Linked DNA regions of Cereibacter sphaeroides 2.4.1. The protein of the gene in region 1 interacts with the protein of each later gene in a pairwise test. Links are inferred from orthologs where the notes say so. Each region holds a gene or a part of one and is shown in the gene's direction. Other genes may lie near its edges. The genes, in order: rho, nusG and hfq.

Region 1 (9,875 bases):
CCGCCTCGGCCTCGACCAGAAGCCGCGTCCGCAGCGGCGCATAGACGAGATCCGTCACCACGGCCTTCGGGTTCAGCGCATCGAGCGGAACACGAAACTCGGGCTTGCCCACCATGCCGAGCGAGGTGGTGTTCACGACCGTCATCGCATCTTCGAGGATGTTGCCGGCCTGCACCCAGTCATGCACATGCACCTTGGCGCCGAAGTCCGAGCGGAGCGCGTCGGCCCGCGCCCGGCTGCGGTTCGCGAGCCGGATTTCGGGCACGCCCACCTCGATCAGCGCGGCGATGACGGCGCGCGCGGCCCCGCCCGCGCCCCAGACCACCGCCGGCCCCGACTGGGGCTGCCAGGCGGGCGCATTCTGGCGCAGGTTGGCGGTGAAGCCGGTCCCGTCGGTGTTGTCGGCGTGGATCTTGCCGTCCTTGCCGAAGATCAGCGTGTTGGCCGCACCGATCAGCGCCGCGCGGTCGGTCACGATATCGGCCAGACCGATCACCGATTCCTTGTGCGGGATCGTCACGTTGCAGCCCACGAACCCCATCCGCGGCATCGCGGCCAGCACGTCGCGCAGGTCGGCCTGCGCCACATCCATCGGAATATAGTGGCCCTTCAGCCCATAGCGCTTCAGCCAGTAGCCATGCAGCGCCGGCGACCGGCTGTGGGCGATGGGCGATCCGATCACCCCCGCCAGCGGGATCCGCGTGAGTTCCGTCATGTCGGAATGAAGCCTCTTTGACCCAGATAATTCAAGAGCGGCAGGAGCGGCAGGCCGAGGACGGTGAAATAATCCCCCTCGACGGCCGAGAACAGCCGCACCCCCTCGCCTTCGAGGTGGTAGCCTCCGACCGAATGGCGCACGGTCTCCCAGTTGCGGGCGATGTAGCCGTCAATCCAGCCGTCGGAACACTCGCGCATGGTGAGCCGCACCTCGCCCGCATGGCGCCAGACCGGGCGGCCCTCCTCGTAGAGGACGAGGGCCGAGATCAGCTTGTGGGTCTCGCCCCGCAGCCGGAGGAGCTGGGCGCGCAGCGCCTCGGGCGAGGGGGCCTTGCCCCAGACCTCGCGGCGGAAGGCCAGCACCTGATCGCAGCCCAGAACCAGCGCCTCGCGGTGCCGCTCGGCCAGCTTCTGCGCCTTCATCTCGGCCAGCGTGTCGGCCACGTCGAGCGGCGAGGCGCCCTCGGCCTCCAGCGCCGCGCGCACGCCCTCTTCGTCGATGCGGGCGGGCAGGGCGTCGAGCTCCAGCCCCGCGGCCCGAAGGAGCGCGAGCCGCGTTTCCGAGGCAGAGGCGAGGAGAAGGCGCATGGGGAGGAGGCTGTGGATAGTCTGCTTCTGTTCCTGACGGCGAATCCGGCACAAGCCGGGCTGTCGGCGACCGATGGGCCGTCAAGATGCCATGTTATCGGGCAAAGAGCCACAGTTGTCCACTCGTGGACGAAGCTTCCCGCCTCCCGTGGACGATCCATCTCTCCCATGGCTGGGGGGAGCGGCCTGAAACTTATCCACACAGAATAATTCCTGCAACACACTGTTCGGATTTGTGTTTCACGGAGGGTCCGGAAATTCTCCACACTTATACACACCGCTGCCCCCAGGCGGGATCCTGTGGAAAAGCGCAGGGGTAAGATCGGAAATCCAGTTATCCCTGCGCCCTACTGCATCATTCCCTTCTAATCTTTCTTTTCTTATGAGGATGGCCGACCACTTCGAGGAGACGACGATGGGCACGTTCCTGGCCGACTACTACCTGTGGACCAAGTCGCTGCATGTGATTTCGGTGCTGGCCTGGATGGCGGGGCTGTTCTACCTGCCCCGGCTCTTCGTCTATCACGCCGAGGTCGTGAAAGCCGGAACCGAGACGGACGCGCTGTTCCAGACAATGGAGCGGCGGCTTCTGAGGGCGATCATGAACCCGGCCATGATCGCGACCTGGATCTTCGGCCTGCTCCTCGTCTTCACGCCGGGCATCGTCGACTGGTCGATGCTCTGGCCCTGGACGAAGGCCGCCTGCGTTCTGGCGATGACCGGATTTCACATGTGGCTCGCGGCCCGCCGGCGCGACTTCGCGGCGGGCGCCAACCGCCACAAGGGGCGCACCTACCGCATGATGAACGAGCTTCCGACGCTCCTCATGCTGGTGATCGTCTTCTCCGCTGTGGCGAAATGGAACTACTGGGGCTTCTGAGCCCCCGGCCCAAGATCATTGACTCGCGGCGTCGCAGCGCCTATGTGCGGCCTTGCAGGGCCGTCCGGTCCATTGCATCTTCCCATCCTATGCTGCAGCGACTCCCCCTTCCGGAGGCGCTCCTGACGAGCGCAGAGTGCCATGAACGAACGTCTCAACCTCGCTGACCTGAAGGCCAAGACTCCGGCCGATCTACTGGCCATGGCCGAGGAGTGGGAGATCGAGAACGCGCCTTCCATGCGGAAGGGCGAGATGATGTTCTCGATCCTCAAGGAACATGCGGAGGAAGGCTACGAAGTCGGCGGAGACGGCGTGCTCGAGGTGCTGCAGGACGGTTTCGGCTTCCTGCGCTCGCCCGAGGCCAACTATCTGCCGGGCCCGGACGACATCTACGTCTCGCCCGAGATCCTGCGTCAGTTCTCGTTGCGCACCGGCGACACGATCGAGGGCGTGATCGTCGCGCCCCGCGAGAACGAACGCTATTTCAGCCTGACGCGGGTGACGAAGATCAACTTCGACGATCCCGAACGGGCGCGCCACAAGGTGCACTTCGACAACCTCACGCCGCTCTATCCCGATGAACGGCTGAAGATGGAAGTCGACGATCCCACGATGAAGGACCGTTCCGCGCGCATCATCGATCTGGTGGCGCCGATCGGGAAGGGGCAGCGCGGGCTGATCGTGGCGCCGCCGCGGACCGGCAAGACGGTGCTCCTGCAGAACATCGCCCACTCCATCGCGACCAATCACCCCGAGTGCTACCTGATCGTGCTGCTCATCGACGAGCGGCCCGAGGAGGTCACGGACATGCAGCGGTCGGTGAAGGGGGAGGTCGTCTCCTCGACCTTCGACGAGCCCGCCACGCGGCACGTCGCCGTGGCCGAGATGGTCATTGAGAAGGCCAAGCGCCTCGTCGAGCACAAGCGCGACGTGGTGATCCTGCTCGACTCGATCACCCGCCTCGGGCGCGCCTTCAACACCGTGGTGCCCTCGTCCGGCAAGGTGCTGACCGGCGGCGTCGATGCCAACGCGCTTCAGCGTCCGAAAAGGTTTTTCGGCGCAGCGCGGAACATCGAGGAAGGCGGGTCGCTGACGATCATCGCGACCGCCCTGATCGATACCGGCAGCCGGATGGACGAAGTGATCTTCGAAGAATTCAAGGGTACCGGCAACTCCGAGATCGTCCTTGACCGGAAGGTCGCCGACAAGCGCGTGTTCCCCGCCATGGACATCCTCAAATCTGGCACCCGGAAAGAGGATCTGCTGGTCGACAAGTCCGATCTGCAGAAGACCTATGTCCTGCGCCGCATCCTGAACCCGATGGGCACCACCGATGCGATCGAGTTCCTGATCTCCAAGCTGCGGCAGACCAAGAGCAACGCGGAATTCTTCGATTCCATGAACACCTGAGCGACCCGCTCGACAGGACGCCGGAATGGACACGATCTACGCCTTGGCCAGCGCACGCGGCAAGGCCGGAGTGGCGGTTTTGCGCCTTTCCGGACCGCGGTCGCATGAGGCGGTGCAGGCGTTCGGCGTTCCTTTGCCTTCTCTCCGGCACGCCGCCCTGCGGCGTCTGACGTGGAACGGTGAAGTTCTCGACGAAGCGCTGGTGCTGCTCTTCGGCGCTGGCGCCAGTTTCACTGGTGAAACCTCGGCCGAACTGCATCTCCATGGTAGTCCTGCTGCCGTCTCTTCGGTGCTCCGGGTCCTGTCCGGCCTGCCCGGGCTGAGGGCGGCCGAAGCCGGGGAGTTCACCCGCCGGGCCCTGGAGAACGGTCGGCTCGACCTCGCGCAGGTCGAGGGGCTGGCTGACCTGATCGATGCCGAGACGGAAGCTCAGCGCCGTCAGGCGATGCGGGTCTTTTCCGGCGCCATCGGTGAGCGGGCAGAGCGGTGGCGGGCGGACCTCATTCGGGCAGCGGCGCTGCTCGAGGCGACCATCGATTTCGCCGATGAGGATGTGCCGGTCGATGTGACGCCCGAAGTGCTGACCCTGATCGACGGCCTGTTGGCGGATCTTCGGCGGGAGGTCGACGGATCGCGGATTGCGGAACGGATCCGCGACGGATTCGAGGTCGCCATCGTTGGCGCGCCCAATGCCGGGAAATCCACGCTTCTCAATGCGCTGGCGCGAAGAGAGGCGGCGATCACCTCTGAGATCGCCGGCACGACGCGCGATGTAATCGAGGTGCGGATGGATCTCGACGGGCTTCCTGTGACCTTCCTGGACACGGCGGGACTGCGGGACACGTCGGACCTTGTCGAGAGCCTTGGCATCGAACGCGCCGTGACCCGGGCCAAGGCCGCGGACCTGCGTGTTTTCCTTCTGGACGACAGCGGACCATTGTCCGGCATCACCGTTCAGGCTGATGATCTGGTTGTGCAGGGAAAGGCAGACCTTCGACCGGGGCAGGGGCTGCGCCTCTCGGGCCGGACGGGAGAGGGCGTGCCAGAACTCGTGGCCGCCATCGGCGAGAGGCTTCTGGGACGCACTGCAGGTGCCGGAAGTTTGACCCGCGAGCGGCACCGTCTCGCCATCGAACGCGCAATCGGGGCTATGGAATCGGTGCGGGCTGAGCTATTGAGGGGCCAACAGCACACGGAACTGGCGGCAGATGACCTGCGACGCGCGATCCGCTCCCTCGACTCTCTCGTGGGGAGGGTGGATGTGGAGTCGCTTCTGGGCGAGATCTTTGCCAGCTTCTGCATCGGGAAGTGAGGGTGTTTCACGTGAAACATTTCGACGTTGTTGTCATCGGTGGGGGGCACGCCGGCTGTGAAGCGGCTGCCGCTGCTGCGCGCATGGGCGTTCAGGTTGCGCTGTTTACCCTCCGCAAGTCCGGGCTCGGCGTCATGTCCTGCAACCCGGCCATCGGTGGGCTTGGAAAAGGCCACCTCGTGCGCGAGATCGATGCACTCGACGGCATCATGGGCCGCGCGGCCGATGAGGCGGGCATCCAGTTCCGCCTGCTGAATCGGAAGAAGGGTCCGGCCGTGCAAGGCCCGCGCGCCCAAGCGGATCGCCGGCTATATCGTGAAGCCGTGCAGCGGCTTCTGGCAGCGCAGCCCGGTCTGACGGTTATTGAGGGTGAGGTCGTCGACCTGCAGGTCAATGGCGGTCGGGTTCAGGGAGTCTCGTTGGCAGACGGGACGAGTGTCTGGGCAGGGCGGGTGATCCTCACCTCGGGGACGTTCCTGAACGGCATTATTCATATCGGCGACCAACGGCGTCCCGGGGGTCGGATGGGCGACGATCCATCGCAGCGGCTCGCGGCAGTCTTGGGAGAGCTGTCTCTGGCGCGCGGGCGGCTGAAAACTGGCACCCCGCCGCGCCTCGATGGCCGCACGATTCGCTGGACCGAGCTTGAGATGCAGCCGGGAGACGAGGATCCGGTTGTCTTCTCGTTCCTGAACCGGGCGCCCAAAGCGCGTCAGATTGCCTGCGGGATCACCCATACGAACGCACGGACTCACCAGATCGTGCGGGATAACCTGAGTCGCTCCGCAATGTATGGGGGCCATATCGAGGGTGTCGGGCCGCGCTACTGTCCGTCCATCGAGGACAAGATTGTGCGTTTCGCGGATAAGGAGGCGCATCAGGTCTTTCTTGAGCCCGAAGGCCTCGATGATGACACCGTCTATCCCAACGGGATCTCGACCTCTCTTCCAGCGGAGGTTCAGGAGGCGTACGTTCGCACGATTGCCGGGCTCGAGGATGTGCGCATCCTGCAGCCCGGCTACGCGATTGAGTACGACTATTTCGATCCGCGTGAGCTCCGTCCAACTCTCGAAGTGAAGGCACTTGGCGGGCTCTACTTCGCCGGGCAGATCAACGGCACCACCGGTTACGAAGAGGCCGCTGCCCAAGGGCTCGCGGCGGGGCTCAATGCGGCCCTTTCGATCCGGGAGCGCGAGCCGCTCCACTTCAGCCGCTCGGGGAGCTACCTCGGCGTGATGATCGACGATCTTACGAGCCGTGGCGTCACCGAACCCTATCGGATGTTCACGTCGCGGGCCGAGTTCCGTCTGTCTCTCCGCGCCGACAATGCCGACCAACGCCTGACGCCCATCGGGCTGGATCTGGGCTGCGTCAGCGATGCGCGGCGGGAGAGCTTCAACAGGAAGCGCGAGTTGCTGGAGAAGGGGAGGGCCCTTCTCGAGGGCAGCAGCTTCACTCCGTCGCAGTTGAACGAGCTGGGGATCCAGGTCAGCCAGGATGGCATGCGACGCACAGCTTTCGCCGTGATGGCCTTCGGGGAGGAGGCCGCGAGCGCCGTTGCGCGGGGTGTCGAGGGGTACGGCGATCTTCCGGAAGAGATCCGTCAGCAGCTGGCAAAGGACGGGCTCTATGCTCAATTCATCCTGCGGCAGGAAGAGGAGGCAGCGGCGCTGAAGCGCGACGAGGCGATCCGCATTCCCGCGGACTTCGATTATGCGCCGCTATCGGGACTTTCGAGTGAGCTGAAGTCCAAGCTGATGCGTGCCCGTCCGTCGACCATCGCTCAGGCCGCACAGCTGGAGGGGATGACCCCGTCCGCCCTGACGTTGATCCTGGCTCGTCTGCGCCGCGCTGGCCGGGACGCGGCGGCGGTATGATGCAGGAGAGCGTGCTCGCGCAATTGGATGTTTCACGTGAAACATCTGAGAAGCTTTCGCACTTCGTGGCGCTGGTGGAGAAGTGGAACAAGGCGGTCAACCTGATCGGGCGCTCCACGGTAGACAGCATCTGGACTCGGCACGTCCTTGACTCGGCGCAGCTGCGGACGCACCTCGCCTCTCAACCTCGCCTGTGGCTCGATCTTGGAAGCGGTTCCGGCTTTCCGGGGATCGTCGTTGCGATCATGGCGGCATACGAATCGCCGGAGTCTCGATTCGTTCTAGTCGAATCGGATCAGCGCAAGGCCACGTTCCTGCGGACAGCCTGTCGCGAGCTGAAGCTCTCCGCCTCGGTGCTGGCCGCCCGCATCGAGTCGCTTCCGCCACAGAAGGCGGATGTCATCAGCGCCCGCGCTCTGGCCGCCTTGCCCGACCTGTGCGCGTTGGCTGCGCCGCATCTGGCGCCGAATGGGATCTGCCTCTTCCCGAAAGGCGTGGGACACATCAGCGAGATTGCAGCGGCGCGCCAGTCGTGGAACATGGAGGTGGAGACTCTGCCGAGCCTCACCGATCCCGACGCTGTCATCCTGAAGCTGAAAGCCCTGGCTCATGTCTGACTCGAACCGACCCGGAAAGCCGCTCATCCTGGCGATCGCGAACCAGAAGGGGGGCGTGGGCAAAACCACGACTGCGATCAACCTGGCTGCCGGCCTCGCGGAACTCGGAGCCCGGATCCTGGTGGTCGATCTGGATCCGCAGGGCAACGCCTCGACCGGCCTCGGGATCGAGGCTCCCGACCGGCTGAAGACCAGCTACGACCTTCTTCTCGACAGGCCGGATCTGGACGAGGTCGTCCTGCCGACGCGCACCGACAACCTCTTCATCTGTCCGGCGAATGCGGATCTTGCCTCGGCCGACATCGAGCTTGCGGTGAACGAGAAGCGAAGCCAGCTGCTGCGCGAGGCGCTGCGGCAGCAGGGCATGGAGCGGTTCGGCTTCGACTATATCCTGATCGACTGTCCGCCGTCGCTGAGCCTGCTGACGGTGAATGCGCTTATCGCCTGCGATTCGGTTCTCGTCCCGCTGCAGAGCGAGTTCTTCGCCCTCGAAGGGTTGTCGCAGCTCATGCTGACGATCCGCGAAGTGCGGGGGACGGCCAATCCGGCGCTGAAGATCGAGGGCGTGCTGCTCACGATGTATGATAAACGGAACAACCTGTCGCAACTGGTTGAGGGCGATGCCCGCCAGAACCTCGGCGACCTGGTCTTCCGCACGATGATTCCGCGAAATGTCCGTGTCAGCGAGGCGCCGTCCTATGCGCTGCCGGTGCTGTCCTACGATCCGACCTCGAAGGGCAGCGAGGCCTACCGGGCGCTGGCTCGGGAGATCGCGGTGCGCCACGGCCTCGTGGCCCAACAGGAACCCGCCTTGTGATGGAGAAGAAGATGGAGCGTCGTGGGCTTGGCCGCGGCCTGTCCGCGCTGATGGCGGACATTCAGGTCGAGGTCGATGCGGGGCAGGGCGCAGCGCGCCGGCCGGACCTTCTCGTGCCGGTCGAGAAGCTGATGCCGAACCCGAATCAGCCGCGTCGCGATTTCGGACCGGAGGCGCTGGAGGATCTGGCCGCTTCCATCCGGCAGAAGGGCGTGATCCAGCCGCTGATCGTCCGGCCGATGCCGGATGGCGACCGCTACGAGATCGTGGCGGGCGAGCGGCGGTGGCGGGCGTCGCAGCTCGCGCAGCTACACGAAGTGCCGGTGATCGTGCGCGAGTTCGACGATACGGAAGTGCTCGAGGTTGCGATCATCGAGAACATCCAGCGCGCCGACCTGAATGCGATCGAAGAGGCGATGGGTTACCGTCAGCTGATGGACCGGTTCGGCCACACACAGGAGAAGCTGGCAGAGGCGCTGTCACGGAGCCGCTCTCACATCGCTAACTTGTTGAGATTGCTTCAACTTCCTGACGACGTTCAGGCCTGGCTGCGGGAGGGGAAATTGACCGCGGGCCACGCGCGGGCGCTCATCACCACGCCCAACGCCTCGGATCTGGCGCGGCAGGTGATCTCGCGCAACCTCTCGGTGCGGGACACGGAGCGTCTGGCGCGCGGGGCGGGCGAGAAGCGCAAGCCGAGCGCGCCGCGCGGTGGCCGCGAGAAGGATGCCGACACGCGGGCGCTCGAGGCGGATCTCTCGGCCAATCTGAAGATGGCGGTGACGATCGATCACGAGCCGGGCGGCGAGAACGGTCGGCTCACGATCCGCTACAACACGCTCGACGATCTCGACACCCTGTGCCGGACACTCTCGGTCATGCCGAGGGACGGGTCCATATGAAGAGGCCGGAGGCGCAGAGCGCCGCCGCCTGAACGGCCAGGATCGTCGGCCGGAGACCAAGGCCGACCGAGATCCCGAAGACGGCCAGCATCGACAGGGTCGCCATCTGCTTGCCCTTGAGCGAGATGGCGCCCGAACGCTCCCAGTCGCGGATGGGCGGGCCCAGGACGGGGTGGTGGATCAGCCAGCTGTGCAGCCTCTCGGACGAGCGGGCGAAGCAGAAGGCCGCGAGCAGGAGGAAGGGGACGGTGGGCAGGAGGGGCAGGAAGATGCCCAGCACGCCCAGTCCCAGCGCGGCGAGGCCGGCCGAGACCCACAGGAGCCGCATCCTACGCCCCCGCCAGAGCGGTGATGACGGAATTGAGGACCATCCGGCCCTCGGTCGTCGCGAAGATCCGCTCGTCGTCCGTGTCGATCATGCCCATCTCCCGCAGGTCCGCGACCCGCCGCTCGTCCAGTGGCCGCCCGGCGAGCGCCGCATGGCGCCCGCGGTCGAGCCCCTCACGCAGGCGGAGGGACATCATCAGATATTCGAGCGCATGATCCTCGGCGTCCAGTCGGACCCGCGGGCCTTCGCCAGTGCCGTCGCGTTCCACGCGCTCGAGCCAGGCGGCGGGTGCCCTGGGGGCTTCGGTCGCCCAGCGTCCGGTCGGAAAGGTGAGGCGCCCGTGGGCGCCGGGTCCCACGCCCGCATAGTCGCCGCCGCGCCAGTAGATCAGATTGTGCCGCGATTCGGCGCCCGGCCGCGCGTGATT
Region 2 (9,712 bases), 2.7 Mb from region 1 along the record:
TGCACCAGCTTTTCCGTGACGGCGGATGGGGGCAGCTGCCAGCGATCCTCGCCGCCCTCGTAGAGCCGGCCCAGAAGCGTGCGATACTGGTCGGCGCGGGCCGAGGCTCTCCAGTCGATCCAGCGCTCGAAATGCGGGATGGAATTCTCGCGGATCCGCGAGGCGATGGGGCCCGGTTCCAGCAGGATCACCCGGATCGGCGTGTCTGCCATCTCGATCCGCAGCACATCGGTCAGCCCCTCCATCGCGAATTTCGAGGCGACATAGGCGCCGCGCCAGGGATAGGCCACGAAGCCCAACACCGAGGAGCAATTGACGATCCGCCCGTGCCCCTGACGGCGCATGATCGGGATGACCCGCCGCGTCAGGTCGTGGACGCCCACGATATTGGTCTCGAGCACGGCCCGCAGCGCCTCGCGCGGCAGATCCTCCACCGCGCCCGGGCAAGCGAAGGCGCCGTTGTTGTAGAGCGCGTCGAGCGTGCCGCCGGTGCGGCGCGTGGCCTCCTCGACGGCGGCGGCGAGGCTTTCGGGATCGTCGTAATCGAGCCGGAAGCTCTCGAGCCCCTCGCTGCGGAGGCGGTCGCAGTCGGCTTCCTGCCGGCAGGTGGCGAAGACCCGCCAGCCGCGGGCCGCAAGTCCCCGTGCCGCGTCGAGCCCGATGCCCGACGAGCAGCCCGTGATCAGAACGCTTTTCATCCGGAGCCCCGCCCTCGCCTGCGCTCCTCTTGGCGCAAAGGGCGGGGAAGGCCAAGGGGTAGGCGGAGCCTCGGGACGCACTCCTGTCAGGGGAGGGAAGACGCTCTGCCGCCGCGGGCTTCATCGGAGACGAGCCGGGCACTCCGTGCCGGAGAAACAGGCAGGCGTGGGATCGGGCAGGCGTGGAGTTCGCCTCGCGCGCAGGATGACGGCGCAAGAAGCCATTGGGGCGTGACCTTTGGCGTCAGCGCCCTGCGCGCAAGGTCACGGCGAGCCCGATCCGCGATGCCGGGCCGGAGATCAGAAGGCGGTGCCGGGCGCGAGGAAGCGGGCGGCCATGTAGCCCGAGACGCCGTCGCCTTCGATGCGGATCGGTGCCCAGCTTCCCTCCTGCGGGCCGTCGACCAGCACCGCGTCTCCGCGCAGCACCCGGCCGACCACCGGATAGGCCGTCGAGGGGCCGCTGCGGACATTGACCGCGTCGGCCGTCACATGGCGCACCTCTCCCGCAGGTTGCCGCGTCTCGGCGACCGTGGCGGCGGCCAGCACCGGCTGCGGTGCGCGGGTCTCGGCTGCGCGCGGCGGCAGCGGCAGGACCTGCACCCAGTCGCCGCGGTAGCGCGTCGCGGGCAGCGCAACGGGGGTGGGGGCGGGCGTCGTCACCGGCTGGGCCTCGGCGGCCACCGTCAGCGTCCGCGCCGCTTCCAGCGAGGCCGTCTCGACGGGCGTCACCACCGGGCGCGGATGGGGTTCGAGCTTCGCAGCGGCGGCCAGTCCCGGCCGCATCTGGCCGGTATCGCGGCCGCCGATCAGCAGGACGGCAAATAGGGTGCAGCAAAGAAGCAACGTCAGACGCAGCATGGGAAAAATCTCCGGGATCAATGAGGAGGCTGGGGCCGTGCCTCCCTTGCCCTGTGAACCGCGTTCCCCGGCGGCAGGTTCCCGGATTCCTTTCCGTCTGGACCGGAGCGGCAGCCGGGACTAGACACGCGCCATGACCGACACGCCCGAAGATCCGACCGAAGAGCCCCTCACGACCTCGGAACCGCTCCGCCGTGCCATCGGCGAGCGCTACCTGACCTATGCGCTCTCGACCATCATGCACCGCGCTCTGCCGGACGCGCGCGACGGGCTGAAGCCCGTCCACCGCCGCATCCTGTTCGCGATGCGCGAACTGCGGCTCTCGCCCACCGGCGGCTTCCGCAAGTCGGCCAAGATCGCGGGCGACGTGATGGGGAACTATCACCCGCACGGGGATGCGGCGATCTACGACGCGATGGCGCGCCTCGCGCAGGATTTCAACGTCCGCTATCCGCTGGTGGACGGGCAGGGCAACTTCGGCAACATCGACGGCGACAACCCGGCCGCCTCGCGCTACACCGAGGCGCGCCTCACGCCCATCGCCGAGCTGCTGATGGAGGGGCTGGCCGAGAACGCGGTCGATTTCCGCCCGAACTACGACGGCACGCTGGAAGAGCCGGTGGTGATGCCCGCGGCCTTCCCGAACCTGCTGGCCAATGGCGCGTCGGGAATCGCGGTGGGCATGGCCACCAACATCCCGCCGCACAATCTCGACGAGTTGATCGAGGGCTGCCTCGCGCTGATCCGCGATCCCGCCATCGCCGACGACACGCTGGTGAGCCTGATCCCCGGCCCCGACTTTCCCACTGGCGGCGTGATCGTCGAGCCGAAGGAGCAGATCCTCGAGGCCTACCGGACGGGGCGCGGCGCGTTCCGGCTCCGGGCGAAATGGCAGACCGAGGATCTGGGCCGCGGCACCTGGCAGATCGTGGTGACCGAGATCCCCTATCAGGTGCAGAAGTCGAAGCTGATCGAGCGGCTGGCGGAGCTCATCCAGACCAAGAAGGTCCCGGCGCTGGCCGACGTGCGCGACGAGAGCGCCGACGATGTGCGGATCGTGCTTGAGCCGCGAGCGCGCACCGTCGACCCTGAGATGCTGATGGGGATGCTCTTCCGCAACTCGGACCTCGAGATCCGCTTCTCGCTGAACATGAACGTGCTGATCGACGGGCGGACGCCCCGGGTCTGCTCGCTCAAGGAGGTGCTGCGCGCCTTCCTCGACCACCGCCGCAACGTGCTGATCCGCCGCTCGCAGCATCGGATGGAGAAGATCGACCACCGGCTCGAGGTGCTGGGCGGCCTGATCGTGGCCTTCCTGAACCTCGACCGGGTGATCGACATCATCCGCTACGATGCCGACCCCAAGCGCGCGCTGATGGCCGAGAGCTGGGGGCGCAGGTTCAAGCGGGCGAATTCGGAGAAGGACTATGTCGGGCCGGGGCCGGGGCCGGGCGATCTGAGCGAGGTTCAGGCCGAGGCGATCCTCAACATGCGCCTGCGCTCGCTGCGGCGGCTCGAGGAGATGGAACTTCTGGCCGAGCGCGATGCGCTTCTGGCCGAGCGGGCCGATCTCGAGGCGCTGATCGGCTCGGAGCGGCTGCAGTGGGACCGGATCGGGCACGATCTGGGCGAGATCCGCAAGCTCTTCGGCAAATGGACCGTGGCAGGTGCGCGGCGCACCCAGTTCGCCGAGGCGGGCGAGGTGGAGGAAGTGCCGCTGGAAGCCATGATCGAGCGCGAGCCGATCACGGTGATCTGCTCGCAGATGGGCTGGATCCGGGCCATGAAGGGCCACCAGCCGCTCGATACCGAGGCGAAGTTCAAGGATGGCGACGGCCCGCGCTTCCTGTTCCATGCCGAGACGACCGACCGGCTTCTGCTCGTGGGCTCGAACGGGCGCTTCTACACGCTGACGGGCGCGAGCCTGCCCGGCGGGCGTGGCATGGGCGAGCCGGTGCGGCTGATGGTCGACCTGCCGAACGAGGCCGAGATCCACGACATCTTCGTCTGGCGTCCGGCCGAGAAGCTGCTGCTCGCCTCGTCGGCGGGCGACGGGTTCGTGGTGCCGTCCGAAGAGGTGCTGGCCCAGACCCGCGCGGGCAAGGCGGTGCTCTCGATGAAGGAGGGCGTGCGGACCGCCGTCTGCCGACCGGTGCGCGGCGATCACGTGGCGGTGGTGGGCGAGAACCGCAAGCTTCTGGTCTTCCCGGTGAGCGAACTGCCGGAGATGGCCAAGGGCAAGGGCGTCCGGCTGCAGAAATACAAGGACGGCGGCCTGTCGGACGCGATCACCTTCGAGATCGCCCGGGGGCTGAGCTGGAAGGACCCGGCCGGCCGCACGCGGACCGAGACCGAACTGGCCGAATGGACGGCCGCGCGGGCCGGCGCCGGCAAGATGGCGCCCCGGGGCTTTCCGCGGGACAACCGCTTCACCTGACGCGCGGGCGGCCGGAGCCGGGGGCTTCGCGCCCCCGGACCCCCGCGGGATATTTGGGCAGAGTGAAAGGGCCGGGCGCCCGGGGGCGGTTCCGCGGGCGGCGGTTGCACGGCGGGACGGGGCAAGTTATGCGGGGTCACCCTCTTTCGGAGAAGCCCATGATCCTGCGCCTCGCAGCCCTCTGCCTTGCGGCCCTGCTCGTGACCGCCTGCCAGCGCAACGACCTGAAGGAACCGCCCGTCGATCTGGGCGATTTCGCGCTCGGGCTGAACATCGTCGTGGCGGATCATGCGCAGAAGGTGCCGATCTCGCGCGAGGCCTCGGTCGAGGAGTGGGAAGCGGTCATGAAGACGGCGATCGACGACCGGTTCGGGCGCTACGAGGGGACGAAGCTCTACAATCTGGGCGTCAGCATCGACGGCTATGCGCTGGCTCCGCCCGGCATCCCGGTGGTTGCGGCGCCGAAGTCTGTGATCGCGATCACGGCCAACATCTGGGACGATGCGGCCGGCGCCAAGCTCAACGAGAAGGGCGAGAAGATGACCGTCTTCGAGAGCCTGACCGGCGGCTCCATCGTGGGCAGCGGCTATACGATGAGCAAGGACGAGCAGATGGAGGCGCTGGCCTACAATGCGGCCAAGCGGATCGAGGGCTGGCTCGTCGCCCATCCCGAGTGGTTCGGCCTGCCGCCGCTGCCGCCGAAACCCGCGCCCGCGCCGGGGAAAGACAAGTGATACTTGATTTTCTTCCTGCCAATGGATAACTCCGCCGCCGTGTAGAACGGGCTGTCCGGTGTCGCTTGGGCCGCCCCCCAATCCGCGAGGCGCTCCGCCAATGGCAAAGGCAAAGTTTGAACGTAACAAACCGCACGTCAACATCGGCACGATCGGCCACGTTGACCACGGCAAGACGACTCTGACGGCCGCGATCACGAAGTATTTCGGCGAGTTCCGCGCCTACGACCAGATCGACGGCGCGCCGGAAGAGCGGGCCCGCGGGATCACGATCTCGACCGCGCACGTGGAATACGAGTCGGACACGCGCCACTATGCGCACGTCGACTGCCCCGGCCACGCCGACTATGTGAAGAACATGATCACCGGCGCCGCGCAGATGGACGGCGCGATCCTCGTGGTGAACGCGGCCGACGGCCCGATGCCGCAGACGCGCGAGCACATCCTGCTCGGCCGTCAGGTGGGCATCCCCTACATGGTCGTCTACATGAACAAGGTCGACCAGGTGGACGATCCGGAACTCATCGAGCTGGTCGAGATGGAGATCCGCGAGCTTCTGTCGTCCTACGACTACCCCGGCGACGACATTCCGATCATCAAGGGCTCGGCTCTGGCCGCGATGAACGGCACCGACAAGGAAATCGGCGAGGATTCGATCCGCGCGCTGATCGCCGCCGTGGATGAATACATCCCGACCCCGGCGCGTGCCGTGGACCAGCCCTTCCTGATGCCGGTCGAGGACGTGTTCTCGATCTCGGGCCGCGGCACCGTGGCCACGGGCCGGATCGAGCGCGGCGTGGTGAAGGTGGGCGAGGAACTCGAGATCGTCGGCATCCGCCCGTCGAAGAAGACGGTCTGCACCGGCGTCGAGATGTTCCGCAAGCTCCTCGACCAGGGCGAAGCGGGCGACAACGTGGGCCTGCTGCTCCGCGGCGTGGACCGCGACGGCATCGAGCGCGGGCAGGTTCTCTGCAAGCCGGGCTCGGTGAAGCCGCACACGAAGTTCGAGGCCGAGGCCTACATCCTCACGAAAGAGGAAGGCGGCCGCCACACCCCGTTCTTCGCGAACTACCGTCCGCAGTTCTACTTCCGGACCACCGACGTGACCGGGACCGTGCAGCTGCCGGAAGGCACCGAGATGGTGATGCCGGGCGACAACCTGAAGTTCAACGTCGAGCTGATCGCGCCGATCGCCATGGAAGAGAAGCTCCGCTTCGCCATCCGTGAAGGCGGCCGCACCGTCGGCGCCGGCGTCGTCTCGAAAATCATCGCCTGATCCTGACGGATCGGTCGGCGCAGGGCGCGCGGGGCATCCCGCGCGCCTTTTCCTTTGGCGCCGTCCGTGCGAGGGTAAGGCCCGCGCCGCATCCGGCGCCTGTGAGGGAGGCCCGCATGGTGACGATCCGCATCTGACCGTTTGTCCGAAACGCCAGAGGAGATCCCATGCCCTCCCCCTTGCTGAACGCCGGCCTCCGGCATCCGATGCGCTTTGCCGACGGGCGCGCGAACCCCTCGATGGTGCATCTGAACCGCGTCATCGACCATCCGAACATCCGCATCGGCGATTTCACCTATGCCAACGATTTCGACCCGCCCGAGGATTGGGCGGCACGGCTGGTGCCCTACCTCTATCCCGGCGCGCCCGAGCGGCTGGAGATCGGCCGCTACGGCCAGATCGCCCATGGCGTGCGCATCATCACCGCCTCCGCCAATCATCCGGCAGGCGGGCTCACCACCTATCCGTTCGCGATCTTCGATCCGGCGAGCCTCGCGCTGCTCAAGGAGGCGCTGACCGATCTGCCCGACACGGTGATCGGCCACGATGTCTGGATCGGCCATGGGGCGCTGATCCTGCCCGGCGTGCGGCTGGGCCATGGGGTGATCGTGGGGGCGGGGGCGGTGGTTGCCGGTGACGTGCCCGATTATGCGGTGGTGGCCGGCAATCCGGCGCGCATCCTGCGGATGCGCTTTCCGCCCGAGGTGATCGCGCGGCTCCTTGCGCTCGCCTGGTGGGACTGGCCGCAGGAGCGCCTGGCCGAGCGGCTGCCCGCGTTGATGGCGGGCGATCTCGAGGCGGCCGCGCGCTGACGCCGCAGCCGGCGCACGGGGCGCAACTTTGCACTTGCGGTCGGGCGCCGGCTGCCGTATCTCGCGGCTGGCCTAGGGGTATAGCTCAGTTGGTAGAGCATCGGTCTCCAAAACCGAGGGTCGTGGGTTCGAGTCCCCCTGCCCCTGCCAGGCCCTTCCCGATCCCGCGCTCTTCCGGCGAGAGCCTTGAACTTCGGCGTCCGAGGGCGTATCTGCCGCGCGACGCTTCTTGAGGACAGACGATGGCCAAGGCGAATCCCTTCACGTTCATCTCGCAGGTGCGCAGCGAAGTCGGCAAGGTCGCCTGGCCCGGCCGGCGCGAGGTGCTGCTGACCACCATCATGGTCTTCGTCATGGCGGCGCTGACCGCGACCTTCTTCTCGCTCGTCGACTTCGCGATCCGGCAGGGGCTGAGCCTGCTGCTCAACACCTTCTGACATTTCCGCTTGAACGCCGGGGGTGCTGCCTGTAATCGGGCGGTCACTGGGAAGAGGCCGGCGCGCAGCGATTCGGGTTGCGCGCTGTTTTTTGTTCTGGGGGCGGACACTGGTTCGCCGGAGGAGCGGGGATTGCCCCGCGCGAAGAGGTAAGGCTAAGGCATGGCGAAGCGTTGGTATTCGGTGAGCGTTCTCTCGAACTTCGAGAAGAAGGTCGCCGAGCAGATCCGGACCGCCGTGGCGGACGCCGGTCTCGAGGAAGAGATCGACGAGGTGCTGGTCCCCACCGAAGAGGTGATCGAGGTCCGGCGCGGCAAGAAGGTCACGTCCGAGCGCCGCTTCATGCCGGGCTATGTGCTCGTCCACATGGAAATGTCGAACCGCGGCTATCACCTGATCTCCTCGATCAACCGGGTGACGGGGTTCCTCGGTCCGCAGGGCAAGCCGATGCCGATGCGCGACTCGGAAGTGAACACGATCCTGAACCGCGTCGAGGAAGGCGAGGCGCAGCCGCGCAGCCTGATCCGCTATGACATCGGCGAGACGGTGAAGGTGACCGACGGCCCGTTCGAGGGCTTCTCGGGCATGGTCGAGGATGTGGATGAAGAGCATTCGCGCCTCAAGGTGACCGTCTCGATCTTCGGCCGGGCGACCCCGGTCGAGCTGGAATTCACCCAGGTGGCCAAGGGCGCCTGAGTGCATCGCGTGGGAGGCGAGCGCGCCCGCAGGGCGTGACGGACCGGACCACTAAACTCGCCCCTCGGGGGCAGTGACAGAGGAGAGGCCATATGGCCAAGAAGATTATCGGCAGCCTCAAGCTGCAAGTGAAGGCGGGTCAAGCCAACCCGTCCCCGCCGGTCGGTCCGGCGCTGGGTCAGCGCGGCCTGAACATCATGGCCTTCGTGAAGGAATTCAACGCGAAGTCCGCCGACCTCGAGCCGGGCACGCCCACGCCCGTCATCATCACCTACTACCAAGACAAGTCCTTCAGCCTCGAGCTGAAGACGCCGCCGGCGTCCTTCATGCTGAAGAAGGCTGCGGGCCTCGCTCCGGTGGGCAAGCGGAACCGTCCGAAGGGCTCGACCAAGCCGGGCCGCGAAGTGGCGGGTTCGGTGACCGTGGCGCAGATCCGCAAGATCGCCGAAGCCAAGATGAAGGATCTGAACGCCAACGACGTCGAGGCGGCGATGCAGATCATCCTCGGCTCGGCCAAATCCTGCGGCATCGAGGTCAAGGGGTAAGTCATGGCCAAGGTTGGAAAACGGACGCGCTCGGCGCGTGAAGCCTTCGTCGGCAAGGACCTGATCTCTGTCGAGGATGCGGTGGCGCTGATCAAGCAGGCCGCCTCGGCGAAGTTCGACGAGACCCTCGAAGTGGCGATGAACCTGGGCGTCGACCCGCGTCACGCCGACCAGATGGTGCGCGGCGTCGTCACCCTGCCGAACGGCACGGGCAAGACGGTGCGCGTGGCGGTCTTCGCCCGCGGCGCCAAGGCGGACGAGGCGAAAGCCGCCGGGGCCGACATCGTCGGTGCCGAAGACCTGATGGAGACGATCCAGTCGGGCAAGATCGAGTTCGACCGCTGCATCGCCACCCCGGACATGATGCCGCTCGTCGGCCGTCTGGGCAAGATCCTCGGGCCGCGCAACCTGATGCCGAACCCGAAGGTCGGCACCGTGACGATGGATGTGAAATCCGCCGTCGAGGCCGCCAAGGGCGGTGAGGTGCAGTTCAAGGTCGAGAAGGCGGGCGTGATCCACGCCGGCGTCGGCAAGATGTCGTTCGAGGCGGACAAGCTCGCGCAGAACGTCCGCGCCTTCGTCGATGCCGTGAACCGCGCGAAGCCCGCCGGGGCGAAAGGCACCTACCTCAAGAAGGTGTCGCTCTCCTCGACCATGGGCCCGGGCGTCTCGGTCGACCTGACCTCCGCCACCAGCCACTGAGGCGGGGGCTTTGAGAATTCCCCTGCCCTCGGGCAGGGGATGACGGGGCGGAGACGCCCTGTCCTGTCCGAGACGGCGGGTGGGGGCAACCTCTTAATATCCTGCCTGAGATGGGGAACGAGACGGATTTTCGCGGGAAACCGCCGGATCTTGGCTCGGGACCACATCGCGGACCCGAACGCCCCGCTCGCGGGGCAGAAGTGAGCCGGGGGGCGACCCCCAAACTTGGAGTGAAACTGTGGATAGAGCCCAGAAAGAGAAAGTGGTCGAGGAACTCGGCCAGATCTTCGAAAGCTCTGGCGTGGTTGTGGTTGCACACTACGCAGGCATCACGGTTGCTCAGATGCAGGACCTGCGCGCGCAGATGCGCGAAGTCGGTGGGTCCGTACGCGTTGCCAAGAACAGGCTCGCCAAGATCGCCCTCGCCGGGAAGCCCTCTGAAAAGATGGGCGACCTGCTGACGGGCATGACCGTGATGGCCTATTCCGAGGACCCCGTCGCTGCGGCGAAGGTT
Region 3 (9,564 bases), 1.5 Mb from region 1 along the record:
GCTGAAGTCGCTGGGCGTGGTGACCACCGCGAAGGGAGGCAGCCGGCTTGCCCGAATCGAGGACGATTACGAGGACGAGGAGGAGCCGCTCGGGGCGCCGGATTGACCCGGGCGGACCGTTCTGCGAAGCAGAAGGCCCTGACAAGCCGGAGTCCGTGACATGAAGGTGATCATCTGCGGCGGAGGCCAGGTCGGCTGGCAGATCGCGCGTCACCTTTCGGGAGAGCGGAACGACGTGACCGTGGTCGACATGAACGCCGACCTCGTGCGCCGTGCGACCGACACGCTCGACGTGCAGGGCGTGGTGGGCTTCGCCTCCTATCCCGACGTGCTCGAGAAGGCCGGCGCGCGCGATGCCGACATGATCATCGCCGCCACCCATTCCGACGAGGTCAACATGGTCACCTGTCAGGTGGCCCATTCGATCTTCGGCATCACGCGCAAGATCGCGCGGCTGCGGGCGCAGAGCTACCTCGACGCGATCTATTCCGACCTCTACCGGCGTGACCACCTGCCCATCGACGTGGTGATCTCGCCCGAGAAGGAAGTGGCCGAGGCCGCGCTCCAGCGCCTCGCCGCGCCCTCGACCTTCGACACCGAGAGCTTCATGGAGGGCAAGGCGCAGCTTCTGGGCATCGCGCTCGACGAGGACTGCCCGGTGCTGAACACGCCGCTCCGGCAGCTCAACGAGCTTTTCACCAGCCTCCGCGCCATCGTGGTGGGCGTGCGGCGCGAGGGGCGGCTCTTCGTGCCCGAGCCGGGCGACCAGCTCTTCGCCGCCGACGAGGTCTATGTCTTCGTCCATTCCGACGATGTGGTGCGCACGCTGGACATCTTCGGGAAATCCTCGCGCAAGCAGGAGCGGATCATCGTCATCGGCGGCGGCAACGTGGGGCTTGCGGTGGCCAAGGCGCTCGAGGCGCGGGCCGACCGGGTGCGGGTCAAGGTGATCGAGCGCAACCGGGCCAAGGCCGAAGTGGCGGCCGACGGGCTCGAGCGGACCATCGTGCTGAACGGCGACGGGCTCGACATGGACCTTCTGGCCGAGGCCAACATCGACCGGGCCGACGCGGTGCTGGCCGTGACCGACGACGACAAGACGAACATCCTCGCCGCGATCCGCGCCAAGCAGGCCGGCTGCCCGATGGCCATCGTTCTGGTAAACGACCCGACGCTGCTGCCGATCATGCAGGCGCTCGACATCGACGCCTACATCAACCCGCGCGCCACCACCGTCTCCTCGATCCTGCGCCATGTCCGCCATGGCCGGGTGCGGGCGATCTATTCCATCGGCGACGCCGAGGCGGAGGTGATCGAGGCGCAGGTGCTTTCGACCTCGCCGCTGGCCGGGCGTCACATCCGCGACATCGACTTCCCCGAGGGCGTGCTCGTCGGCGCTGTGATGAAGGGCGACCGGGTGCTGAAGCCCACCGGAGACCTGCGCGTGGACGACGGCGATGTGATCGCGCTCTTCTGCATGACGGCGGACGTGCCGGAGGTCGAGCGCCTCCTGCAGGTCTCGATCGACTTCTTCTGACATGAGGCGCGTGCGCTCGGTCCCCCTAATCGTCGTGCTGATGGCGGGCGGCGCCGCGGCCATGTATGTGCCTGCAGCCCATGCCGTAGCCCTGCGCCAGCACGAGGTGGCCCGCGCCTTCTTCTATGCGGGCACGTTCCTGCTGATCCTGATCGCGATGATCGCCATCGCGACGCAGAACCGGCCTCCGCCCCGGGCGGCGCGGGCGCACCTGTCGACTTTGGTGGGCGCCTACCTCATCCTGCCGCCGATGCTGGCGCTGCCGTTCCAGATGGCAGTCCCGGACACGAGCTTCACGAACGCCTGGTTCGAGATGCTGTCCTCCTTCACCACGACCGGCGCCACGCTCTACGACACGCCGGGGCGGCTGCCGCCCTCGGTGCATCTGTGGCGCGCTCTGGTGGGCTGGCTCGGCGGCTTCTTCGTGCTGACGGCCGCGATGGCGGTGCTCGCGCCGCTGAGCCTCGGCGGGATGGAGGTCATCTCGGGCCATGTTCCGGGCCGCGAGCAGGCGAGCCAGATCACCCGCATCGCCGATCCGACCGAACGGCTGGTGCGCCAGTCGCTCGCGCTCTTTCCGGCCTATGGCGGGCTCACGCTCGCGCTCTGGGGGCTCCTGCTTCTGGCCGGAGAAACCGGCCTCGTGGGCCTCTGTCACGCGATGGGGACGCTCTCGACCAGCGGGATCTCTCCGCTCGAGACGATGACGGCGGGAGAGGCCGGGTTCCGGGGCGAGTTCCTGATCTTCCTCTTCCTCTTCCTCGCCGTGACGCGACGGCTGATGCCCGGCACCTCGATGGTCTACCGCGACACGCCCATCCAGCGCGATCCCGAGGTGATGATGGCCTTCTTCTTCCTGATCGGCGTGCCGGTGGTGCTGTTCCTGCGCCACTGGATCGGCGCCATCGAGACCGAGGAGACCCAGAACATCGCCGCCGCCGCCCGCGCCATGTGGGGCGGGCTCTTCACCACGCTCTCGTTCCTGACCACCACGGGCTACGAATCCCGCGACTGGGTCGCCTCGCGCTCGTGGTCGGGTCTCGGCACGCCGGGCCTAATCCTCCTCGGCCTCGCCATCGTGGGCGGCGGGGTGGCCACCACGGCCGGGGGCGTCAAGCTCCTGCGGGTCTATGCGCTCTACCGCCACGCCGAGCGCGAGCTCGAGCGAATCGTGCATCCGAGCTCGATCGGCGGACAGGGCGTCGTCGCGCGCCGGTTGCGCCGCGAAGGGGCCTACATGGCCTGGATCTTCTTCATGCTCTTCGCCTTCTCGATTGCCGTGGTGACGGCGGCGCTGAGCCTCGCGGGGCTCGGCTTCGAGCGCGCGATGGTGCTCGGGATCGCGGCCCTGACCACCACCGGGCCTCTGGCCGATCTGGCGGTCGAGACGCCGATCCGATGGTCCGAGCTCGGTCCCGCGGCCAAGGTCATCGCGGGCGCGGCCATGATCGTTGGGCGTATGGAAACACTCGCGATCCTCGCCCTTCTGGCCCCGGCGAGCTGGCGGCGCTGAGCGGAAAAGCGGCAGGCCTGCCGCACAAGACTAACGATCTGTTATTGGGGCTGGAATCTCCCGCAACTCCTGCCCATACTCGATTCCGACCGTCGGATTGCAGCCGGGGGGAACGAGGAAAGACGGAAGCGTCTCAACCATAAAGGCAAGATAACGGATGGCTGCCGATAAACAAAACTTGCAGGACGCCTTTCTGAACCATGTCAGGAAGGCCAAGGTTCCGGTTACGATTTTTCTCATTAACGGTGTAAAACTGCAGGGCGTGATTACCTGGTTCGACAATTTCTGCGTCCTGCTGCGTCGGGACGGACAGTCGCAGCTGGTCTACAAGCACGCGATCTCGACCATCATGCCCGGGCAACCGATCAATCTCTACGAGGGCGACGACTGATTTGACCGATCCCGAGGAAGGGGAGGAGGAGCCCCGGAACGAGGGTGACAGGGAGAGCCAGGCGGCCTCCGACGGTGCGACGAAGTCGCAGCCGATGCGCGCCTTCGTGCTCCATCCCGACATCCGCACCGAGCGCTCGCGCCGGCTGCCCGACCTGCGTCTGGCCGAGGCCGTGTCGCTGGCGGCAGCGCTGCCCGACATGGAGATCGTGGGACAGGAGGTGGTGCGCCTGCCGCGCGCCCAGCCGGGCCTTCTGTTCGGAACCGGCAAGGTCGAAGAGTTGAAGGCGCGCTTCAAGGGGCTCGATGTGGGCCTCGTGCTGGTCGACGGGCCGGTCTCGCCGGTGCAGCAGCGCAATCTCGAGAAGGAATGGGGGGTGAAGCTTCTCGACCGGACCGGGCTCATCCTCGAGATCTTCGCCGACCGCGCCCGCACCCGCGAGGGCGTGCTTCAGGTGGAACTCGCCGCGCTCTCCTATCAACGCACCCGGCTCGTGCGGGCCTGGACCCACCTCGAACGCCAGAGGGGCGGCCTCGGCTTCGTGGGCGGCCCCGGCGAGACGCAGATCGAGGCCGACCGCCGCGCCATCGACGAGCAGGTGATCCGGATCCGCCGCCAGCTCGACAAGGTGGTGAAGACGCGCGAGTTGCACCGGGCCTCGCGGCGCAAGGTGCCGTTTCCGATCGTGGCGCTGGTGGGGTACACCAACGCGGGGAAATCGACGCTCTTCAACCGCATGACCGGGGCGGACGTGCTGGCCAAGGACATGCTCTTCGCCACGCTCGATCCCACGATGCGCGGCGTCACGCTGCCCTCGGGGCGCAAGGTGATCCTGAGCGACACGGTGGGCTTCATCTCGGACCTGCCGACCCAGCTGGTCGCGGCCTTCCGCGCCACGCTCGAGGAGGTGCTCGAGGCCGACCTGATCCTCCATGTGCGCGACATCGCCCATCCCGAGACCGCCGAGCAGGCGGCCGACGTGGCCGAGATCCTGCAGAGCCTGGGCGTAAAGGGGGCGACGCCGCAAGTCGAAGTCTGGAACAAGCTCGACCTCGTGGAGGGGGCGGCGCACGAGCAGCTTCTGGCGCAGGCCGCGAAGTCCGAGACGATCTTCGCGCTTTCGGCATTGACCGGCGAGGGGCTGCCGGACCTCCTTGAGGCGGTCTCGGCCACGTTCGACGAGGAGAAGACCGAGCGCCAGCTGACCTTGGGCTTCGCCGATGGCCGCCGCCGCGCCTGGCTTCATGCCGAAGGGGTGGTGACGGGCGAGGCGGAGACGGAGGAGGGCCACCGGATCGACGTCCGCTGGACCGCCCGGCAGGAGAAGCGCTTCCGCGACCTGTGAGGGGCCGGGAGCGGCAGCAACCCTGCCGGCCGGAGCTCTTCGGCGAGGCTCCTTGCCCTCTGCGGTGGCGCCGCCGGGACGGACGGTCCTGTGCTTGAGCTTCTGCCGCGAAGGCGGGGGGCTGTCTGCCCCCCGGGGCCCGGCCCTGCGGCCGGTCTCCCCCCGAGGATATTTGGGCAGAGTGAAGGAGCTGTTCTGCGCGTGGGCAGGAACGGGTCGGCGGTGTGGGGAGCCCGCGCCCGGAGATGCCCTGCCGGCGCGCGATCATGGCGATCCTGATCTCGCCCATGATCGTGCCGATCATCATCACCGCCACGGGTCTCTTCTTCTTCTATCTTCGGACCGCGAACGGCGCACGGGGGAGCCATTCGGCGGACGGCTTGTCCTTCGTCTGTGCGCGGTCGCGAGGCAGGCAGGCGGCGATGGCTGTCGGCCGCAGCCGTCTTCGGGGGGCGCGGCCGTCAGTCGGCCGCGGCGGCGGGCTCGAGATGGGTGATGCCCACGGCGGCTGCCCGGGCGAGGCCGGGGTCGAGCGACATCGGAATATATTCTCCCCGCCGCCAGAGCTCGCCCAGATTGTCGTAGAAGCGCGAGAGCGGGTGACCCGACTGGCCGGTCGAGGTGATGAAGACCGACGAATCCGGGTCGGCGAAATCATAGACGCCGCGATAGCCCGCGCCCGCCACATTCTCGTCGGGGTTGGGCCCCGTGCCGCGCGTCACGCCCCGCATCAGCGTCTGGTCGCCGCCCGAGGTGGATTGGCGGATGTTCACAAAATAGCGCAGCACCGGCACCTGACCCAGCGTCGGGTGGTCGTGGGTGGCCTGATGCGCATCGCCCCAGCGCCAGCTTTCGACATTCGGGCCCCAGTCCTCGGTCAGCCGCACCAGCGCATCGTCGAGCGCCATGCGCGCGATGTCGGTGCAGCTCTCGGTGGCGGCGGACTGGATGATGTCGCACCAGACCGAGGCGCCGCCCGTGTTGCGGTAGACGCGCTCGACGAAATCGGGCTGCAGATGGTCGAACTCGTCGGCGAGCGGGCCCAGCTCGTCGCGGATCAGCCGGTCCTGCAGCGCCCGCATCCAGGCCATGTAGATCAGCGGTTCGGGCAGATGCTCGTTCATCTCGCCGTTCCATTCCGCAAGCAGCGCCAGCGCCCGCTGCCGCAGCCGTTCGGGCGTGCCCTCGGGCGCGGCCTCGCCGGTGAACCACAGATCCGCCGCCACGAGCGGCAGGAGGTTCCGCGCCGTGGGCGAGACCGTGTCGAGCTGCGCTTCGATGAAGCTCTCGCGGGTATGGACCTCGCGGCTCTTCATCAGCGCGAGCCAGCGCTGGATGCGCTGCGTGTCGCCCCAGTCGAAAGAGACATGGAGCGGGAAGGGGCGATCCACCGTCTTGTTGTTGGTATTGCCGAGGATGCCCGTCTCGGGGGTCACAACACGCGGGTTCTCCTCATAGGGGAAGGTGCCCTGCCAGCGGTTCCCGGCGATCCAGCCGGGCGAGGGCATCCGCCCCTTCGACTGGTGCGCGGGATCGCGGCGGGGCATCGCCCCCACGGTCTGCAGCGCCACCCCCTGCGTGTCCGCGAGCATGAGGTTCTGCGCCGGCGCCACGAAGAGGCGCCCCGCCTCGATCGCCTCGTCGATGCTCGCGGCCTTCATCAGCCGAACGGCCGCGCTCATCGACGTGTCCGCGGGGGAGAGTGCCGTCCAGGACAGCGAGGCCACATGGCCGGGGGGCGTGATGGCGGCGAGATCGTAGTGGGTGCCCGGCAGGACGGGGCCGTTGTCGGTCCAGCGCAGGGTGATGGTGATCGGGCGCGCGTCCTTCACCTTGATGATCGAGCGGCGGGTCTCGAACCGCTTCCAGCCGTCGGGCGTGCGATATTCCTCGTGGTTCTCGGGGTTCACCTCCTCGATATGGATGTCCTGATCGTCGAGGTAGGCCGAGGTCAGGGCCCAGCCGAGCCGGTTCGACCGGCCGAGGAGCACTGCGGGCACGCCGGGCAGGGTCGCGCCGATCACGCCTCCCAAGGAAAGCTGCAGCCGGGCCAGATACCAGATCGAGGGGGCGGTGAAGCCCAGATGCGGGTCGTTGGCCAGAAGCGATCCGCCCGCAGCCGAGCGCGAGGGGGCCGCGGCCCAGGCGTTCGAGGCGCCGGAAAGGCTCTTCGTGTGGAAGGGCGAGAGCGGATCCTCGACATGCTCGGCCTTGCGCAGCGCCGGGAAAGGTCCCGGCACGAGGCTCGCGTAGGACGGCAGGGCGATCACGCCCGCCCCCGGCACATCGGGCAGGAGGTCCGCCACCCTTGCGTCGGGCAAGAGCAGCGAGGCCCGGGCCCGCAGCACCTCGGATTGCAGGTGCGACGAGAGCTGAAGCGCCATCAGCTTGATGAGCGCGATGCTGTCGGCCGGGCGCCAGACCGCGATCTCGTTCGAGAAGAGGAAGAACTCCGGCGCCCCCCGCCCGCGGGCGTCGGCATTCACCTCCGCGATCCAGGCGTTGACGCCGCGGGCATAGGCCTCGAGCGCCGCGCGCGTCTCGGGATCCTGCGCCTCGACAGAGCTCTGGGCGAGCCCGTAGAGGTCGTAGCGGCGCATGAGCTCGTCGATCTTCAGCGTCCGCTCGCCGAACACTTCCGACAGCCGCCCCTGCGCCGTGCGCCGCATCGTGACCATCTGCCAGAGCCGGTCCTGCGCATGGGCGAAGCCCAGCGCGAAATAGACATCCTCGTCGGTCTTGCCGAAGATATGGGGCACGTTGGCATCGTTGCGCACGATCTCGACCGGGCCCGAGAGGCCCTCGATGCGGAAGCTCTCGTTATAGTCGGGCAGCGAGCGCGACAGGAAATAGTAGCCGATCAGCGTGGCCACGAGCGCGAGCACCACGAGGCCGGTGAAGATGCGCAGGAGCCAGCGGAAGACGACGATCATGGGGCCCGTCCTTGACGCGAGAGGTCGGAATGGTTCCTAGTCGATCCGTGACATGACGGCAATCGGGAGGAAGATCATGGCCAAGTTGGCATTTCTGGGACTGGGGGTCATGGGCTTCCCGATGGCGGGGCATCTCGCGGCCAAGGGGCACGAGGTGACGGTCTACAATCGCAGCCCCGCCAAGGCCGAGGCCTGGGCCGCGCAGCATGGCGGACGCGCGGCCGCCACGCCGGCCGAGGCCGCCGAGGGTGCCGCATTCGTGATGGCCTGCGTGGGCAACGACGACGATCTGCGCTCGATCTGCCGCGGCGAGAGCGGCGCTTTCGCGGGCATGGAGCGGGGCGCGATCTTCGTCGACCACACCACCGTCTCGGCGCAGGTCACGCGCGAGCTTGCGGCCGAGGCGGACGGGCTCGGTCTGGGCTTCGTCGATGCGCCGGTCTCGGGCGGGCAGGCGGGGGCCGAGAACGGCGTCCTGTCGATCATGTGCGGCGGCTCGGAGGCGCATTATGCCGCGGCCGAGCCGGTGATGGCGGCCTATGCCCGGGTCTGCCGCAGGCTCGGCGAGAGCGGCTCGGGCCAGATCGCCAAGATGATGAACCAGATCTGCATCGCGGGGCTGGTGCAGGGGCTGGCCGAGGCGCTGGCCTTCGGCGAGAAGGCGGGCATGGACGGCAAGGCCGTGGTCGAGGTCATCAGCCAGGGCGCCGCGGGCAGCTGGCAGATGGCGAACCGGCATGGCTCGATGCTCGACGGCAAGTTCGACTACGGATTTGCGGTGGACTGGATGCGCAAGGATCTGGGCATCTGCCTCCGGACCGCCGACGAGGTGGGGGCAAGCCTGCCGGTAACGGCGCTCGTGGACCAGTTCTACAAGGAGGTCCAGCAGATGGGCGGCGGGCGCTGGGACACCTCCGCGCTCATCAAGCGCCTCACGCGCTGAGGCTGCCGCCCGCGATCCGCAAAGGGAAAGCCCCCGGCGCCTGCGCCTTTGCCGCTGCGTCGGGCGGTCCTTCCTCTGCTCCCGCAAGGGCGACGACCGCGCGGACCGGCTCCCTTGGCGCCCCAAGGCCCGGCAGGCGCACATGGAAAGGGCCCCGGGAGCGGCTCCCGGGGCCCGGATCGCGAAAGATGGCCCGTTCAGGGGATGATGCGCGAATATTTCACGCCGCCCAGCGTCGCTCCGGCGATCAGGCCGGACTGGCCGAAGACCAGCGCCACGACGGGCTGGATCTCGGTCGTTTCCTTGCCGAGGCTCGCGCCCTGATCGGGCGTGGCGTAGCGCACGTCCGCGCCCACCGCCCAGCCGGTGCCGGCGCGGAAGTCGGCCAGCGCCTGCTCGGTCATGAAGAAGAGCGCATGGGCATATTGCTGCGCGCCGATCTGGAAGCCGATGGTGGCGCGGGTGGCCGAGTAATAGTCCACCGTGATGTCGTTGATGCGGAGCGCGCCGCGGCCGTAGGCGCCGCCCACGCCGAAGCCCGCCTCGGTCACGAGCGGCATGTAGAGCACGCCCCTGGCATCGCGGGCGAGGTCGCGCGTGCCGGGGTAGCGATTGAAGAGATAGTCGCGCGTGGCATCCACCCGCGCATCGATCACCGCCGCATTGTTGTTGCCGACGCCGTTGGCACAGCCTGCCACGAGCGCCAGCGCCGCGCCGGCGGTGCCGAGAAAAGCCCGTCTCGAATAATCAGCCATGGAAACCCTCATTCCGCCTCAAGTCCCTGGGGCGGGGATCTTCGTCCCCTGACGGACACTTATATCGCGTTCTTCGCCCTTTGTCAGCCCGAAGCGTCCCGGCCGCGGCAGCCCGGTGCCGATGCGTCAGCCCATGCCGTTCAGAAG

The links.
Region 2: the proteins of rho (region 1) and nusG interact in binary tests that used the Escherichia coli proteins (3 or more experiments, as listed by UniProt). The link is inferred for Cereibacter sphaeroides 2.4.1 from one-to-one orthologs.
Region 3: the proteins of rho (region 1) and hfq interact in binary tests that used the Escherichia coli proteins (3 or more experiments, as listed by UniProt). The link is inferred for Cereibacter sphaeroides 2.4.1 from one-to-one orthologs.

What each region holds. Positions count from the first base shown.
Region 1 is NC_007493.2:2,996,615-3,006,489, reverse strand. Bases 1,487-4,460 are described here. They hold rho (transcription termination factor Rho), read left to right. Parts: upstream 1,487-2,326; coding sequence 2,327-3,595; downstream 3,596-4,460. Other genes in these bases: mnmE (tRNA uridine-5-carboxymethylaminomethyl(34) synthesis GTPase MnmE), read left to right, coding at 3,621-4,460; hemJ (protoporphyrinogen oxidase HemJ), read left to right, coding at 1,688-2,185. Also shown: RSP_RS14555 (shikimate dehydrogenase), read right to left, coding at 1-715; RSP_RS14550 (Maf family protein), read right to left, coding at 712-1,305; more of mnmE, read left to right, coding at 4,461-4,907; tRNA uridine-5-carboxymethylaminomethyl(34) synthesis enzyme MnmG, read left to right, coding at 4,919-6,784; 16S rRNA (guanine(527)-N(7))-methyltransferase RsmG, read left to right, coding at 6,781-7,401; RSP_RS14520 (ParA family protein), read left to right, coding at 7,394-8,218; RSP_RS14515 (ParB/RepB/Spo0J family partition protein), read left to right, coding at 8,218-9,120; RSP_RS14510 (YbaN family protein), read right to left, coding at 9,095-9,448; radical SAM family heme chaperone HemW, read right to left, coding at 9,450-9,875. UniProt on the Escherichia coli protein: Facilitates transcription termination by a mechanism that involves Rho binding to the nascent RNA, activation of Rho's RNA-dependent ATPase activity, and release of the mRNA from the DNA template.
Region 2 is NC_007493.2:282,983-292,694, forward strand. Bases 6,374-9,184 are described here. They hold nusG (transcription termination/antitermination protein NusG), read left to right. Parts: upstream 6,374-7,417; coding sequence 7,418-7,951; downstream 7,952-9,184. Other genes in these bases: RSP_RS01440 (CatB-related O-acetyltransferase), read left to right, coding at 6,374-6,818; secE (preprotein translocase subunit SecE), read left to right, coding at 7,061-7,255; rplK (50S ribosomal protein L11), read left to right, coding at 8,044-8,496; rplA (50S ribosomal protein L1), read left to right, coding at 8,500-9,184. Outside these bases: RSP_RS01415 (SDR family NAD(P)-dependent oxidoreductase), read right to left, coding at 1-698; RSP_RS01420 (SH3 domain-containing protein), read right to left, coding at 999-1,559; parC (DNA topoisomerase IV subunit A), read left to right, coding at 1,693-3,996; RSP_RS01430 (hypothetical protein), read left to right, coding at 4,155-4,730; tuf (elongation factor Tu), read left to right, coding at 4,831-6,006; more of RSP_RS01440, read left to right, coding at 6,174-6,373; more of rplA, read left to right, coding at 9,185-9,198; rplJ (50S ribosomal protein L10), read left to right, coding at 9,437-9,712. UniProt on the Escherichia coli protein: Part of the processive rRNA transcription and antitermination complex (rrnTAC). The complex forms an RNA-chaperone ring around the RNA exit tunnel of RNA polymerase (RNAP).
Region 3 is NC_007493.2:1,458,835-1,468,398, reverse strand. Bases 2,162-4,824 are described here. They hold hfq (RNA chaperone Hfq), read left to right. Parts: upstream 2,162-3,207; coding sequence 3,208-3,441; downstream 3,442-4,824. Other genes in these bases: hflX (GTPase HflX), read left to right, coding at 3,443-4,786; RSP_RS07140 (potassium transporter TrkG), read left to right, coding at 2,162-3,050. Also shown: nitrogen assimilation response regulator NtrX, read left to right, coding at 1-106; Trk system potassium transporter TrkA, read left to right, coding at 161-1,537; more of RSP_RS07140, read left to right, coding at 1,539-2,161; RSP_RS07120 (penicillin acylase family protein), read right to left, coding at 5,248-7,719; RSP_RS07115 (NAD(P)-dependent oxidoreductase), read left to right, coding at 7,796-8,662; RSP_RS07110 (lipid-binding SYLF domain-containing protein), read right to left, coding at 8,860-9,417; hemB (porphobilinogen synthase), read right to left, coding at 9,544-9,564. UniProt on the Escherichia coli protein: RNA chaperone that binds small regulatory RNA (sRNAs) and mRNAs to facilitate mRNA translational regulation in response to envelope stress, environmental stress and changes in metabolite concentrations.